Regions from separate parts of the Paenibacillus sp. FSL R5-0887 genome, predicted to be linked through region 2. Evidence: riboswitches for the same ligand, from Rfam matches in the RefSeq annotation. Region 2 holds a riboswitch; the other holds the start of a gene.
The links. Region 2 has a riboswitch for preQ1 ahead of queF (preQ(1) synthase). Riboswitches for the same ligand answer to the same signal wherever they lie in the genome.

Region 1: it holds a riboswitch for preQ1, as region 2 does, so the genes downstream of both, MKY14_RS21015 (queuosine precursor transporter) here and queF (preQ(1) synthase) in region 2, are expected to answer to the same signal.

The regions. Positions count from the first base shown of each region.
Region 1 is NZ_JBBOCE010000002.1:710,372-713,791, reverse strand. Features, by position in the region: gene MKY14_RS21020 (methyl-accepting chemotaxis protein) at 1-1,189, opposite strand, end outside; PreQ1 riboswitch class I at 1,556-1,601, shown strand; gene MKY14_RS21015 (queuosine precursor transporter) at 1,612-2,325, shown strand; gene MKY14_RS21010 (AMP-binding protein) at 2,604-3,420, shown strand, end outside.
Region 2 is NZ_JBBOCE010000001.1:1,635,479-1,638,898, forward strand. Features, by position in the region: gene queE (7-carboxy-7-deazaguanine synthase QueE) at 1-406, opposite strand, end outside; gene MKY14_RS07320 (6-pyruvoyl trahydropterin synthase family protein) at 399-881, opposite strand; gene queC (7-cyano-7-deazaguanine synthase QueC) at 881-1,543, opposite strand; gene queF (preQ(1) synthase) at 1,573-2,046, opposite strand; PreQ1 riboswitch class I at 2,210-2,253, opposite strand; gene MKY14_RS07335 (hypothetical protein) at 2,566-2,901, shown strand; gene murB (UDP-N-acetylmuramate dehydrogenase) at 2,966-3,420, opposite strand, start outside.

The DNA.
Region 1 (3,420 bases), on a different contig from region 2:
GCGACAGCATTTGGATCTGTTTCGTAATTTCAGTAATACTGTGAACGACTTCTCCGATCATTACTGAACGCTCATTCATGATTTGTAATTGATCCAGCGACTGTAGGGAAGCACGTTCAACCTGGCGCATTTGCAGCACAGCGCTTTGAGCAATTTCATTACCGCCACTTGCTTCAGCGGAAGCCTCACTGATTTGCTCCGTGACTTCATTCGCTGCTGAGGCAATACTTTGAATGCCTAAATTGATTTCTTCCATTGCTCTCGAGTTATCTGATGCACTGCTAGCAATAGTCGTACTACCTTTGCCGATTTCTATTACCGATGAGCTGGAGTGTTCCGCCATATCATTGAGAACCTCAACACGTTCTTTTAAAGAGTTGGAATCCGCAACGACAGTATTAGAGGTTACCAGTACATGTCCAATCATTTCTTTCAGGCGTTGGGTCATCGCTTGGAAGCTTACGGACAACTGTGCAACTTCGTCATTTCCTTTAACTGATAATTCTTCGGTGAAATCTCCCTCTGCGAGCCGGGCACTATAAGCTGCCAGTTTTGAGATTGGACGTGTTATACGCACACTCATGAACCATGCACCAGTTAGGCCGATGATCAACGTCAGAAGTGTGATTCCGGCACTTGTCCATAGAATACTGTCTGTTTTTTCTTGAATGAAGCTTACGTCACTGCTTACACCGATAACCATCGTACTTCCGGGAATACCGATATAAGCTGTTTTATGTATACCATGTGCGTCGCTATATGTATCGCTTAGTCCAGTTTTTCCTTTAGAGGCTTGTTGCATTGCAGAGGATACGGTGACACTTTCTGCCCGTTGCAATTTTGCATCGTGATCTGCGGATAGAATCTCAGCTTCTTTCCCCTTCAGATTGACCAGAAAAATGGTTTCCACTCCATGTTGTTTCCTCTTTTCCTGAAAATAGAACTCGAGATTGGTGGCAGACTGATCGTTCTTATTTAGGGTTTGCTGGGCGTGCATTACGTTGAGATTCTTATATACGTCCTGAGCAGCGGCAGTAAGGATTTTGTTAATCTGCGGCATAACATAGCTGTTGAAGATACTGATAGAGATAAAATAGAAGCTGGTGCTTAACAAAAGAGACGTGAGCAACAGAACAACAAATAATAAACGCGTAAATTTGCGACTGATCGAATGCTTGATACGAAACATATCGTTCTCTCCTTTTTTTATGGACGGTGAGGTCATTTCTTTTTTAGTCTTCACTAGATACTCCATGCCAACTGCTGGAAATTGGCGACCCGAGATATATTCCATAGTTATGTCATATTTCTACTAAATGGATCGGGAATAAGGTGTTTGATACTATTCTATAGAATTAACCTCTGGATGAATAGTGAAAGTTTTGTCCTATAGAGCATTTTTTTCTGAAAAAAATGAATTATTGCTGACTATTTTAGATAATTGGCGAAAAAAAAGAAATGGAACTACCAATTTCATATAAAAATATTATTTTTATGGATTGTTAAGCGCTATTGTGATAGAGTATTAATGTTTTGTTCCGAAAATTTAATATTGTAAGCCGCGGTTCGTAACCATCCCGCGTAAACAAAACTAGGAGGAATTTCAGTAATATGTTTAATTTGCTGTGGGGAGTTTTATTTGTTATTGTCAATTTTGCTTTTTTTCTACTCTGTTACCGCTTGTTCGGGAAAAGTGGAATGTACGCCTGGGTAGGTATTGCTACTGTAATTGCTAACATTCAGGTAGCTAAGACGATTGCTATGCCATTTGATATTGTGATGACACTCGGAAATACGATGTATGTCACTTTATATATGACCAGCGATTTACTTAATGAGAAGTACGGAAGAGCGGAAGCACGTAAAGCGGTCTGGTTTGGTTTCTTCACCTTGCTTATGACTACAGTCATTATGCAGATGGTACTAGTATTTAAGCCGCAGGAGACCGATATCGCTCAGTCTTCTTTGGAGACGATTTTTGGGCTGATGCCTCGACTAGCTTTGGGTAGTCTTACTGCTTACTTCATTAGTCAGTTCCTAGATGTTCGGTTGTACTCTTGGATTCGGAAATATTACAGCACCTCAAGTCAGCTGTGGATTCGTTCCAACGGTAGTACGATGATTAGCTCCTTTGTGGATACACTTATTTTCTGTACCATTGCGTTTGCGGGCTTGTATGACTGGAATGTATGGCTTGAAATTTTGCTTACGACTTATCTAGCGAAGTTCTTACTAACCGCAGTAAGCACACCTATCTTATATATCGCCCGAACCTTTACTTTTGCTGAAGAGGGTTCACCATCATCCGTTCAAAAGAAGGACTAAACAACAATACAGCCAGCGCGTACCGATCATAATCGATGCGTGCTGGCTGTTTTTTCGTTGTAAGATGGACTTAATAGTTACATGAAAGATGTGTACATAAAAATAATATAAAGCTAAAATAAGCTATCGTAGCAATTCTAGCGGGTTAGTTTAACAGGAGCGCCGGCGATGGCGCTTATCACATATCCTTTAGTTTGGGCTGGACTTGCGGGGCAGTCCGATTGAAGAGAATGTATATAATCGGTAGTCACAGAAAATACGAACAGGTGTGATCTAGGATGAATCTAGTAGTTCCTATACTGCGTCATGCAGCACAGCAGCCCGACAGCATTGCCTTAACCCATGACCAAGCAAGTCATACCTATGCCACATTAGTAAAAACGATGCGGAGAATCGCGAATGGCTTACAGCAAAAGGGTCTGAGGCATGACAAAATCGCGATTTTATCTACGAATCGTATTGAATTTGTTGAGGTTTTTTTGGGGGCGATTTATGCGGGCTGTGTTCCCATTCCCTTAGATCCCAAGTGGAGTGCTAATGAACTGCAGGTTATTATAGAGCAGTGCCAGCCGACAATGATTTTTGCCGAGCCGGAAGCCGCAAAGAATCTGACCTTCAAGGATCAAATGATCCAAACATTGACCTTCTCAAATGAACGAACAGGTTCCTATGATCAGTGGCTGGCTGCCCTGAAGCCGGAGGCTGAGTTGGATGAGACGAATGAATTATTATTTATTGGCTTTACTTCAGGCACAACCGGATTGCCCAAAGGTTATATGCGTACCCATTTATCATGGTTAAAAAGCTTTGAGGTCTCGAATATTGCTTTTGAATTGGACGCTATGAAGGATGTTTTGGCACCAGGTCCATTTGTGCATTCCCTATCCTTATTCGCCGTAATGCAGAGTCTATATAGTGGAGCAACCTTTCATATCACACAAAAATTTAGTGCCACGCAGGTGTTAGAGCTGTGCCAGCAAATTCCGGGCGTGGTGCTGTTCGTCGTACCAACAATGATCGAATCCATGATGCAGCAGGCTGTACCTGGGCAGATACAGATTGATGCGATTATTAGCTCAGGTGCAAAGTGGTCGG
Region 2 (3,420 bases):
TCATTCCTGAGCTTGGGGGTTTAGGACTAATTGTCAGCACATCCACGTCATTGAACCAATCCTGCCATTTACTCCCCTGAGTTTCTATCGCTGCTATTATTCCACGCTCATGAAGCAGATTGATGAAGGTACCCATTCCTTCACCAATCAAGGCAGGATTACCGCCTGAAATCGTAACACAGTCGAAATTATCTCCAGCTAACGCCAATAATTCATTTATGATTTCTTCTGCTTCCATCATGCGAACCTTATTCTTAGCCGTACCATCCCAAGTAAAAGCGGAGTCACACCAGCCGCAGCGATAATCGCAGCCATAGGTGCGGGCAAACATTGTCTTCACTCCAATTACCGCACCTTCGCCTTGAATAGTTGGACCGAACATTTCAATTACAGGAATCTTACTCACAGTCACAGCCTCCATACAAACGGTAGGATGGCCCTTCATACGGAACATCTTCAGCCAGCACCTCTGCCCAAGAGGTTGGAGTCTCCCATAGCTTTACCGAGTACAAAGGCAACCCTGCTTGCTTAAGCTTGTAGGCAATATATGAAGACATATTCTCTACTGTGGTGCGGAAAGACAACAAGGCTACTTTGGAGCCCGTATTCGTTAACGTCTCTAACACAGGTTCATTTCCCATGGCAAGAAAAGCGTGATCTAAACGATCTACAAGGCTTTGTTGTACTGTCATTTTGATATCGCTGAAATCAATGACGAAGCCTTCATCCGAGTGGCCTTCCGCGGCCATAGGTTTGCCCTTAAGCACTACTTCGAGCTTATAAGTATGTCCGTGCAGATTGCTGCATTTCCCTTTGTGTCCCACTAACTGGTGTGCCGCATCGAACGTAAATATTTTGCAGACTGAAACCTCGTTAAGCATTAAGAACCGGCCTCCATTCTCTCCGCCTCATATTGCTCAAGACCACGCTGACGCAATAGACAGGCTGGACAAGTACCGCAGCCACTGCCAATAATACCGTTGTAACAGGTCAGTGTGTGTTCGCGAACATAATCAAAATACCCCAGTGCATCGGCCATTTTCCACGTTTCTTTTTTATCCAGCCACATTAGGGGAGTGTGGATCGCAAACTCATAGTCCATAGATAAGTTCAGCGTAACATTCAATGATTTCACAAAAACATCACGGCAGTCCGGATAACCGCTAAAGTCCGTTTGGCAAACCCCAGTGACGATATGGGAGTACCCCAGTTGTTTAGCTAATATTGCGGCAAAAGATAAAAACAACAAATTCCGTCCATCGACGAAAGTACTTGGAAGCTCATCTCCTTCACCAGCCACGATATCTATATCCTGACGGGTAAGTGCATTGGGTGCCAGCTGATTGAGCAGCCCCAGATCAAGAATATGCTGTTTTACATTAAACTTAGCTGCTATCTCTGTTGCAACTTCGATTTCAGCCGCATGACGTTGATTATAGTTGAAGGTAACTACCTGCACTTCCTCATACTGCTGCAATGCCCAAACCAGGCAAGTGGTGCTATCTTGTCCGCCGCTGAATACGACGAGTGCTTTTTTGTTCATATGAATCTCTCCTTATCACAAGTTGGAATTTAGCGGTTGTCCACTTTTTCTGGATAGAGGTCGTGATTGATTAAGCGGTGTTCCGCCATCGCCTCATACTTCGTACCCGGTCTTCCATAGTTGCAATAAGGATCAATTGAAATGCCTCCGCGCGGAGTGAACTTGCCCCATACCTCAATGTAACGCGGATCCATCAGAGAGATCAGATCATTCATAATAATGTTGACACAGTCCTCATGAAAATCACCATGGTTGCGGAAGCTAAACAGATACAGCTTTAATGATTTGGATTCCACCATTTTTTGTTCAGGAATATACGAAATATACAGCGTGGCAAAATCCGGCTGACCCGTTACAGGACACAAGCTAGTGAACTCAGGGCAGTTGAATTTAACAAAATAATCACGCCCGGGATGTTTGTTATCAAACACCTCCAGAATGTCTGGATCATAACCAAACTTGTACTGTGTTCCCTGATTACCAAGCAAAGTAACTTCCTGCATTTCCTCTTTCAATCTTCCTTCTGACACGACAAAAAACCCCTCTCTTTTCCTTCGGCCTTGGCCGGTAATGGAAAGAAGAACGAGATTTCGAAAACTTGGCTCCACTAAGAAGAAACGGAAGCAACGTCCGGATAAAGGACAGCAACCGCTTGTACTGTTTAATATATTCTTAGTTTTTTATAGAGGGAGTTCGCGAACCTCTCCTGCACAACTTTAGCGCAGACTTCTTCTTAAAGCATATTGCGTCTTGAACTATACCATGGGTAGCCCGCTCCTGACAAGTTCTACTCTTTACTGTTACCTTATATAGATCAGCAAATAACTCCAGATTAACGTGGATAGACCTGCGTATGTAGAGATTAGGAAGCTCAAAAACCACGGCAATTTGATCGCGGATTTCTTTTTAATCACATAAACTATTCATATGGTTAATTAAGATGTGGCAAAAAAAAGGATTCAAATCCTAAGAAAAGGGTAACTTATTCATAATAATCTTCGAGCTAAGGGTGGGAGCATTTTATGGAACAAAGTATACAGCAGCTTATGGATTGGCTTAACAATCATTTGAATGAAACAATCGCTATTGAAAAGAAAGAACTTCGTGATTTGGATAAAGTTCATTTCAATTTAGAGTCCGTAGATTTCCGGAGTGCAGACGACGTAATTGATGAATATCTTGGAAGTGCACTGATATTAAGAGGTTTTGGCAGCACACTTAACGCCGATGGTGAACTGGTATCCCTGCCACAATCCACTTATGATTTAGCTGTTGAAGGTCTTCAAATCGTAGACTTAGCCGACCGCAAGGCAGAAATAACTACGGACAGAGCTAATTACACCCTTTCAGTAGATTAAACGAACATGATTATGATAAGCAAAAAGAGCCCACAGCGATCTGCGGGCTCTTTTTGCTTATCATTTATTCTTCTCCAATGATCTCCACTTCCGTTTCCAGCTCTACACCGAATTTATCCTTCACAGTCGCTCTTACATGGTGGATTAGCCCGATGTAATCACTGGCTGTTGCATTATCTGCATTCACAATAAATCCCGCATGCTTCTTGGATACCTCAGCACCGCCGATTCTTGTACCCTGTAAGCCGCTCTCTTGAATTAACTGACCTGCAAAACGGCCTGGAGGCCGCTTAAATACACTCCCACAGGATGGATACTCAAGCGGTTGCTTCGATTCACGTAAATAAGTTAGTTCATCCATTTTTGCCTTGATCGTTAAAACATCACCGGAAGTCATAGCAAATTTGGCCTCAAGTACAATATACTCACCGCTTGCGAATACACTTTTTCTGTATCCCCATTGCAGCTCATCTCCTTGCAGAGTTACCAATTGCCCGTTCTTATTTATAGCTAGTGCAC